3 linked regions of the Methylorubrum extorquens genome follow. The protein of the gene in region 1 interacts with the protein of each later gene in a pairwise test. Links are inferred from orthologs where the notes say so. Each region holds a gene or a part of one and is shown in the gene's direction. Other genes may lie near its edges.

Region 1 (2,890 bases):
CGCAGAGCCGCAGAAGTCCTCATGTCCGATACCCTCAGGCCGGATCCCGTCGATACGCTCCTCGCGATCCTCGACCTGGAACGCCTCGAAACCGATCTGTTCCGCGGCACCAGCCCGCGCATCGGCTGGCCGCGGGTGTTCGGGGGGCAGGTCGTGGCGCAGGCGCTCGTCGCGGCCTCCCGCACGGTCGAGGCTTCACGCCCGCCGCACTCCCTGCATGCCTACTTCCTCCTCGGCGGAGATCCGGCGGTGCCGATCGTCTACGAGGTCGAGCGCATCCGCGACGGCGGCAGCTTCACCACGCGCCGGGTCAAGGCGATCCAGAAGGGGCGGGCGATCTTCGCCATGTCGGTCTCCTTCCACGTCACGGAGCCCGGCGTCGATCACGCCGCCGGTCGTCCCGACGTGCCGGGACCGGGCGACCTCGCGGATGCGCGAGCCCTCGTGCGGGATGGTGCCAGCATCGTGCCCGAGCCGATGCTGGCCTACTTCACGCAAGCCTGGCCGATCGAGCTGCGGCCGGTCGAGGCCGAGCGCTATCGCGACCGCACCCCGCGGCCCGCGCGCTACCATGTCTGGATGCGCGCGACGAAGCCTCTGCCGGACGATTGCGCGGTGCACCGGGCGGTGCTGGCCTATGCCTCGGACATGACGCTGCTCGATTCCACGCTGATCCCCCATGGCCGCACGGTGTTCGACCCCGACATCCAGTCGGCGAGCCTCGACCACGCCCTGTGGTTCCACCGCCCGTTCCGGGCCGATTCCTGGCTGCTCTATTCGCAGGAGAGCCCGAGCGCCTCGGGCGCTCTGGGCTTTGCCCGCGGCACGTTCCACGACGAGGAAGGGCGGCTCGTCGCCTCCGTTGCACAGGAAGGGCTGATCCGTCCCCGGCGCGCCTGAAACAGACCGGTTCACGCGCATTCTGCCGTGCGAAGAAACGATGTGCCTATTTAAAGTGCAGTTCTTGTAGGATCGCTGCGCGAAGGGGCGCCAAAGGTCGCTTACGATCTGAGCAGCAAGGCGAAGGCGGAAATGGTTCCGCTTGGCACGGTCCTTGAATGAGGGCGCCCGGCTGCGGGGTCATTCCGATCCCCGCGGAACCGCCGAGTCTCGGCCCGTGCGCGGCCGGCGGTGAGACGACAGGACAAAGGGGGCGCCGCCCATGAAAATCGTGATGGCGATCATCAAGCCGTTCAAGTTGGAGGAGGTCCGCGACGCTCTGACCGGCATAGGCGTGCACGGTCTGACCGTGACCGAGGTCAAGGGCTACGGCCGGCAGAAGGGCCACACCGAGATCTATCGCGGAGCCGAGTATGCCGTGAGCTTCCTGCCCAAGCTCAAGATCGAGGTGGCGGTCTCGGCCGACCTCGTGACGAGCGTGATCGACGCGATCGCGGGCGCTGCCCGCACCGGACAGATCGGCGACGGCAAGATCTTCGTGATGCCGCTGGAAAAGGCGGTTCGTATCCGGACCGGCGAGACCGACGCGGACGCGCTCTGACACCCTGTCCCGCATCGCAATCCTCTTCGATGCCCTGACAGCACTTCACCCGTTCCGGCGGAACGCGCCCGGCCGCGCCGCCCACCCTTTCTCCTCAACGCTCGACGCACTGCGATCAGGAGCTTCCTGTCCATGAAACTTCGTAACCTTCTCGCGCTCGGACTGGGAGGAGCCGCCCTCGGCCTCCTCTTCGTCGAGCCGTCGCTCGCGCAGGCGCCGACGGTCGAGCCCGCCGTCACTGCGGCCGCACCGGTGCCCAACAAGGGCGACACGGCGTGGATGCTGCTCTCGGCGATCCTCGTTCTGCTGATGACCGTGCCCGGCCTCGCCCTGTTCTACGGCGGCCTCGTGCGCACCAAGAACATGCTCTCGGTGCTGACCCAAGTCTTCGCGATCGCCTCGATCGTCTGCCTGCTGTGGGTGACCTACGGCTACAGCCTCGCCTTCACCAATGGCGGCGGCCTCAACGACTTCGTCGGCGGGTTCTCCAAGGCCTTCCTCAAGGGCGTCGACGCCAACTCGGTGGCGGCAACCTTCTCCAATGGCGTCGTGATCCCCGAATACGTCTACATCTGCTTCCAGATGACGTTCGCGATGATCACCCCCGGTCTCATCGTCGGCGCCTTCGCCGAGCGGATGAAGTTCTCGGCGCTGGTCGTGTTCACGATCCTCTGGGTCACGCTGATCTACTTCCCGATGGCCCACATGGTCTGGTACTGGGGCGGCCCGGACGTCTTCGCCGATGCGGCCCGCAAGCTCGCCGCCGCTGGTGGCGAGGCCAACGCTGCGGCCAAGGCCGAGTACGACGCGGTGCTGGGTGATGCCGGCATGCTCTTCAAGTGGGGCGCCCTCGACTTCGCCGGCGGCACCGTCGTGCACATCAACGCAGGCATCGCCGGCCTCGTCGGCTGCCTGATGCTCGGCAAGCGCATCGGCTACGGCCGCGACCTGCTGGCTCCGCACTCGCTGACCATGACCACGATCGGCGCCTCGCTGCTCTGGGTCGGCTGGTTCGGCTTCAACGCCGGTTCGAACCTCGAAGCCAACGGCGCCGCGGGTCTGGCGATGATCAACACCTTCGTCGCCACCGCTGCGGCCGCCGTCTCCTGGCTGTTCGTGGAATGGGCCGCCAAGGGTAAGCCGTCGCTCCTCGGCATGCTCTCGGGCGCCATTGCCGGCCTCGTCGCCGTCACGCCGGCCGCGGGCTTTGCCGGTCCGATGGGCTCGATCGTTCTGGGTCTCGCCGCAGGCGCGGTCTGCTTCGTGATGTGCTCCACCGTGAAGAACGCGCTGGGCTACGACGACTCCCTCGACGTGTTCGGCGTGCACTGCGTCGGCGGCATCCTCGGTGCCATCGCCACGGGTATCCTGGTCTCGCCCGATCTCGGC
Region 2 (3,153 bases), 810 kb from region 1 along the record:
CGCCATTTGGCTACTTATTGGGCACAATGACACGTGACCATTATTTGAGCGCGCTGCGCGGAGCCGACGATCGGGGGGTGATGAGCCCGCCGGTCCTGCTGGCGCCGCTCTCAGGCGTCACCGATCTGCATATGCGGCGCCTCGCTCAGCGACTCGGCGCCAGCGCCGTCGTCTCCGAGATGGTCGCGGCGGCCGAGCTGGCGAAGGGTGACGCCGAATCGCAGGTCCGGGCCGAGGGCGCCGGGGTGAACCCGCACGTGGTGCAGCTCGCCGGCTGTGCCCCCGAACCGATGGCCGAGGCTGCCCGCATCGCCGTGGCGAACGGCGCGGATGCCATCGACATCAATATGGGCTGCCCGGCCAAGACCGTCACCGGCGGCGAATCGGGTTCGGCGCTGATGCGCGACCTCGACCACGCCGTGCGCCTTCTCGCGGCGGTGCGCGGCGCGGTCGATGTACCGGTGACCGTGAAGATGCGGCTCGGCTGGGACCACGCGAGCCTCAACGCCGCCGAACTGGCACGGCGCGCCGAAGCAATCGGGCTCGACGGCGTGACGGTTCACGGCCGCACCCGGCAGCAATTCTACAAGGGCCGGGCCGATTGGTCGGCGATCCGTCCCGTGGTCGAGGCGGTGCGCATCCCCGTCATCGCCAACGGCGACATCACCGGCGTCGAGGAGGCCCGCGCCTGCCTCAGCCAATCCGGTGCGGCGGGGGTGATGGTCGGGCGCGCGGCGGTCGGGCGTCCCTGGCTCGTCGGCGAGATCGCCGCCGGGCTTGCCGGACGCGTGGCTCCGCTGCTCTCGGCCGAGCAGCGGGCGGCGGTCGCGGCCGAGCATTATCAGGGGCTGATCGCGCTCTACGGTGCGGCGATGGGCGTGCGCCACGCCCGCAAGCATCTGGCCGCCTATGCCGACATCGCAGGTGGTTTGCCCCCGGACGACCGGCGCCGTCTCGTCACCACCCACGATCCGGCGGAGGCGCTCCGCCTCCTGCGGCGCGCGTTCCTCGAACCGGCCGGGGCGGCGACCACGCCCCTCGGCGAGGCGGCCTGATGCCCTTTTCCGACGAGCCCGCTCCCGAATCCCTGCCGCCGGCCGAGGCGGTGCTCAATTCATTGCCGCTGCCGGTCCTCACCATCGGGCCGGACGAGCGCATCCTGCGCGTCAACCACGCCGCCGAACTGTTCTTCGACGCCTCTGCCCGGCTGATGCTGCGCGGGCGGCTTCGCGACATCATCCCGTTCTCTTCGCCGATCATCGCATTGGTGACCGAGGTGCGCCGCCGCCGCTCCTCGGTCTCGGAATACCGGGTGGAGTTGGTCCAGCCCCGCTCGGGGACCGAGCGCAGCGTCGATGTCTTCGCCACGCCCCTGCGCGACGAGGACGACTCGGTGGTGCTGATGCTGCAAGAGCGCACCATCGCCGACAAGATGAACCGGCAGCTCACCCATCGCGGTGCCGCCCGCTCGATGGTGGCGCTCGGCGCGATGCTCGCGCACGAGATCAAGAACCCGCTCGCCGGCATCCGCGGCGCGGCACAGCTCCTCGAACAGGAGAGCGACGAAGAGGACCGGCTGCTGACCCGCCTGATCTGCGACGAGTCGGACCGGATCGTGCGCATCGTCGAGCGGATGGAGCTGTTCGGCGACGAGCGGCCGGTGGAGCGAGGCCCCGTCAACGTCCACGGCGTGCTCGATCAGGTGAAGCGCTCGGCGCAGTCCGGCTTTGCCCGTCACATCCGCTTCATCGAGAACTACGACCCCTCGCTGCCGCCCGTCCTCGGCAATCGGGACCAGTTGATCCAAGTGATCCTGAACCTCGTAAAGAACGCGGCTGAGGCGATCGGCACGGACACGGTCGAGGGCGAGATCACACTCTCCACCGCCTTCCGCACCGGCCTGCGCCTCCAGATCCCCGGCTCGCGCGAGCGCGTCAGCCTGCCGATCGAGGTCGCGGTGCGCGACAACGGGCCAGGCATTCCGCCCGATATGCTGTCGGACCTGTTCGACCCCTTCGTCACCACCAAAGTGCAAGGCTCCGGCCTCGGACTTGCATTGGTGGCCAAGATCGTCGGCGACCATGGGGGCATCGTTGAATGCGATCCCGTCCCCCGCCGCACCGCCTTCCGGATCCTCCTTCCCATGTCGAGCGCCCGCGACGGGCGTGAATCGGCCGCGGAGCGCTGAGTCGAGAGCCATGCCCAACGGCCACATCATCGTCGCGGACGACGACGCCGCGATCCGCACCGTGCTCAACCAGGCCCTGTCTCGGGCCGGCTACGAGGTTCGCACCACCTCGAATTGCTCGACGCTCTGGCGCTGGGTCGCCCAGGGCGAGGGCGACCTCGTCATCACCGACGTGATGATGCCGGACGAGAACGTGTTCGACCTGCTGCCGCGCATCAAGCGCGTTCGGCCGGAACTGCCGATCATCGTGATGAGCGCGCAGAACACCTTCATGACCGCGATCCGCGCCTCCGAGCGCGGTGCCTACGAGTACCTGCCCAAGCCCTTCGACCTGAAGGAGCTGATCGCGATCGTCGGCCGCGCGCTCTCACGCCCCCGCGGGACGCCCGCCCCCGGCGCCGGGCCGGAGAACGAGGACATCCCGCTGGTGGGCCGCTCGCCGGCCATGCAGGAAATCTACCGGGCGCTGGCCCGCCTGATGCCGACCGACCTCACCGTGATGATCACGGGCGAGTCCGGCACCGGCAAGGAGCTGGTCGCCCGCGCCCTGCACGATTACGGCCGCCGCCGCACCGGGCCGTTCGTGCCCGTCAACATGGCGGCGATTCCCCGCGACCTGATCGAATCGGAGCTGTTCGGCCACGAGAAGGGCGCCTTCACCGGCGCGCTCTCGCGCTCGGCAGGCCGGTTCGAGCAGGCGGAGGGCGGCACGCTGTTCCTCGACGAGATCGGCGACATGCCGATGGAGGCGCAGACCCGGCTGCTGCGCGTGCTTCAGCAGGGCGAGTACACCACCGTCGGTGGGCGCGTACCGATCAAGACCAACGTCCGCATCATCGCCGCGACCAACAAGGATCTGCGCGTCTCGATCCAGCAGGGGATCTTCCGCGAGGACCTGTTCTTCCGCCTCAACGTCGTGCCCCTGCGCCTGCCGGCGCTGCGCGAGCGCTCGGAGGACGTGCCGG
Region 3 (3,454 bases), 3.4 Mb from region 1 along the record:
CTTGTTGGAGCCGAGCGACTGGACCCAGCGCACCTTGATGCCGCGGGCCTTCAACGCCTCCTCCAGGAACCCCTTCTCCTTCAGGACGAGGCTGACCGGATTATAGGTCGCCCAATCGAGCCGGATCTCGGAGACCTCGGCCGCCCGCAGGTTCGAACCCGTCGCGAACAGGCCGAACAATCCGGCGAATGCGGAGAGGACGGTGCGGCGTCGGATCATGCGGCTGTCTCCCGTGTCGGCCCGGCTTGTCACCCGGATCTCCGTAAGGGCTAGAACAGTCTCGTTCGTTTCGTCAAACGAAAATCCGCGAAACAGAACGGCTGAGTTGCACGCAACCGACCGATGCCGCCGCCGGCTTTACATGCTAACGGGACGGCCATGTTCGACCCCGTTCCCGTCCTGGAAAAGATCGTCGCCTCCCTCGACCGCGACGCCCGCGAACCGACCAAGCTGCGAGGGCTCCTTGTGCCGGAGTTGCGCAAGGTGATCGAGACCGGGCACGCGGAGGCCGAGCGGCTCCTGTTGAAGGAACGCGACGGCCTCGCCTGCGCGCAGCGTCTGAGCCGCCTCACCGACGCGGTGGTGCGGGCGATCTACGACGCCGTGGTCTGGCGCCTCTATCCCAACGACAACCCGTCCACCGGCGAGCACCTCGCGATCGTCGCCACCGGCGGCTACGGCCGAGGAACGATGGCGCCGGGCTCGGACATCGATCTGCTGTTCCTGCTGCCCTACAAGCAGACCGCGTGGTCCGAGAGCGTCGTGGAGGCGATGCTCTACGTGCTGTGGGACCTCAAGCTGAAGGTCGGCCACGCCACGCGCTCGGTGGAGGAGTGCCTGCGCGAGGGCCGCGCCGACATGACGATCCGCACCGCCTTGCTCGAATCCCGCTTCCTGTTCGGCTCGCGCTCGCTGTTCGAGGAGATGGTCACCCGCTTCGACACCGAACTGGTGATCGGCTCGGCCTCCGAGTTCGTGGACGCCAAACTCCGCGAGCGCGATGCCCGCGTCGCCAAGGCGGGCGCCTCGCGCTACCTCGTCGAGCCCAACGTCAAGGACGGCAAGGGCGGACTGCGCGACCTCAACACGCTCTTCTGGATCGCGAAATACACCTACCGCGTGCGTAACCAGGCCGAGCTGGTCCATGCCGGGCTGTTCACGCCGGACGAATACCGCCTGTTCGAGCGCTGCGAGGAGTTCCTGTGGCGGGTGCGCTGCCACATCCACTTCGTGACCGGGCGGCCGGAGGAGCGCCTCTCGTTCGGGCTGCAGCCCAAGATCGCCGAGCGGCTCGGCTTCGGCTCCCGCGGCGGCCTCTCGGGCGTCGAGCGCTTCATGAAGGCGTACTTCCTCATCGCCAAGGATGTCGGCGACCTCACCGCCATCGTCTGCGCCGAGCTGGAGGCGCGTCACGCCAAGCGCACGCCGGTGCTCGACCGCTGGATCGGCCGCTTCCGCGACCGCTTCCGAGCCACCTCGATCGAGGCGGAGGATTTCTGGATCGACAACGGCCGGGTCAATATCCGCGGCGAGGACACGTTCGAGCGCGATCCGGTCAACCTGATCCGTCTGTTCTGGCTCGCCGACCGCCACAACCTCCCGATCCATCCGGACGCGGCGCGCCTGGCCAACCGCTCGCTCAAGCTCATCACCCACGCGGTGCGCATCGACGCGGAAGCCAATCGGCTCTTCCTCGACATCCTCACCTCGAAGAACGCTCCGGAGACGATACTGCGTTCGATGAACGAGGCGGGCGTGCTCGGCCGGTTCATCCCGGAATTCGGGCGCATCGTCGCGATGATGCAGTTCAACATGTATCACCACTATACGGTGGACGAGCATCTGCTGCGCTCGCTCGGCGTGCTCGCGGCGATCGATTCCGGCCGGGTGCGCGACGAGCATCCGCTGGCCACACGCCTCATCGATACGATCCACAACCGCCGCGCCCTCTACGTCGCGATCCTGCTCCACGACATCGCCAAGGGGCGGCCGGAGGACCACTCGATTGCCGGCGCCGCCATCGCCCGCAAGCTCGGGCCGCGCTTCGGCCTGAGCCAGGCGGAGACCGCGACGGTCTCGTGGCTGGTCGAGCACCACCTGCTCATGTCGATGACGGCGCAGAGCCGCGACCTCTCCGACCGCAGGACGATCGAGAAGTTCGCAAGCGAGGTGCAGAGCCTGGAGCGGCTCAAGCTGCTGGCCATCCTCACCGTCGCCGACATCAAGGCGGTCGGCCCCGGCGTGTGGACGGCCTGGAAGGGCACGCTGCTGCGCACCCTCTACGACGAGACCGAGGTCGTCCTGTCCGGCGGCCATTCGGAGATCGCCCGCACCGACCGGGTGCGACTGATCCAGATGGCCCTGCGCGAGCAGCTCTCGGACTGGAACTCGGAGGTGTTCGACGCCTACGCCGGGCGCCACAACCAGGCCTACTGGCTCAAGGTGGACTCCACGCGCCACTTCAAGAACGCCCGCTTCCTGCGCACGGTCATGGAGGAGGGCCGCACCAGCGCCACGACCTACGAGACCGACCCGGTGCGCGGCGTGACCGAACTGACGGTCTATTCCCCCGACCATCCGCGGCTGCTCGCCATCATCACCGGCGCCTGCGCCACCATGGGCGGCAATATCGTCGATGCGCAGATCTTCACGACCACCGACGGCTTCGCCCTCGATTCGATCTTCATCTCCCGCGCCTTCGAACGGGACGAGGACGAGCTGCGCCGCGCCGGCCGCATCGCCACGGCGATCGAGCGAGCGCTGAAGGGCGAGATCAAGATCGCCGAACTCGTCGCCGACAAGCACCCGAAACAGCCGCCCAAGACCTTCCTCGTGCCGCCGGACGTGTCGATCGACAACGCCCTGTCGAGCCGCGAGACGGTGGTGGAGATCACCGGCCTCGACCGGCCGGGCCTGCTCTACGAGCTGACCACCGGGCTCAACCGCCTGAGCCTCAACATCACCTCGGCCCATGTGGCGACGTTCGGCGAGCGGGCGGTGGACGTGTTCTACGTGACCGACCTCACCGGCACCCGCGTGGTGCAGCCCGACCGCCTCGCGATGATCCGCGCCGCGGTGATGGAGGTGTTCGCCAGCGACGTCGCCGCGCTCCGCGCGGAAGGGCTCGACGCCCTCGTCGATTCACCGCCGCCGCGGGAACTCTGACCCGTCCGCCGCGCGGTGCGCTTGATTTCGGGGTTTGCCCGAATGATATCAGCCCCTTCCCGGAACACTTCGAGACCTGATCGATCGCACGATGATGGCTGACGACATGGAGAAGCAGGAGCGGCACGACGGCGCGGAGGCGGAGGCTTCGCCGCAATCCGGTGCCGCGCAGGCGGGCGCGGATTCGGAGGGGCTCGCCACTGCGATCGCCGAGCGCGACGAGTTCAAGGATCGCCTGCTGCGCACGCTGGCCGAGATGGAGAACCTGCGCCGCCGCACCGAGCGCGAG

The links.
Region 2: the proteins of J2W78_RS18540 (region 1) and J2W78_RS14880 interact in binary tests that used the Escherichia coli proteins (3 or more experiments, as listed by UniProt). The link is inferred for Methylorubrum extorquens from one-to-one orthologs.
Region 3: the proteins of J2W78_RS18540 (region 1) and J2W78_RS02820 interact in binary tests that used the Escherichia coli proteins (3 or more experiments, as listed by UniProt). The link is inferred for Methylorubrum extorquens from one-to-one orthologs.

What each region holds. Positions count from the first base shown.
Region 1 is NZ_JALJXF010000001.1:3,957,318-3,960,207, reverse strand. The notes cover bases 95-2,831. They hold J2W78_RS18540 (P-II family nitrogen regulator), read left to right. Parts: upstream 95-1,162; coding sequence 1,163-1,501; downstream 1,502-2,831. Other genes in these bases: J2W78_RS18535 (ammonium transporter), read left to right, coding at 1,634-2,831; J2W78_RS18545 (acyl-CoA thioesterase), read left to right, coding at 95-900. Also shown: more of J2W78_RS18545, read left to right, coding at 22-94; more of J2W78_RS18535, read left to right, coding at 2,832-2,890. UniProt on the Escherichia coli protein: Involved in the regulation of nitrogen metabolism. Regulates the activity of its targets by protein-protein interaction in response to the nitrogen status of the cell.
Region 2 is NZ_JALJXF010000001.1:3,143,544-3,146,696, reverse strand. Bases 122-3,121 are described here. They hold J2W78_RS14880 (two-component system sensor histidine kinase NtrB), read left to right. Parts: upstream 122-1,054; coding sequence 1,055-2,188; downstream 2,189-3,121. Other genes in these bases: ntrC (nitrogen regulation protein NR(I)), read left to right, coding at 2,199-3,121; dusB (tRNA dihydrouridine synthase DusB), read left to right, coding at 122-1,055. In the rest of the region: more of dusB, read left to right, coding at 27-121; more of ntrC, read left to right, coding at 3,122-3,153.
Region 3 is NZ_JALJXF010000001.1:571,370-574,823, reverse strand. The notes cover bases 65-3,365. They hold J2W78_RS02820 ([protein-PII] uridylyltransferase), read left to right. Parts: upstream 65-378; coding sequence 379-3,165; downstream 3,166-3,365. Other genes in these bases: grpE (nucleotide exchange factor GrpE), read left to right, coding at 3,257-3,365; J2W78_RS02825 (aliphatic sulfonate ABC transporter substrate-binding protein), read right to left, coding at 65-219. In the rest of the region: more of J2W78_RS02825, read right to left, coding at 1-64; more of grpE, read left to right, coding at 3,366-3,454.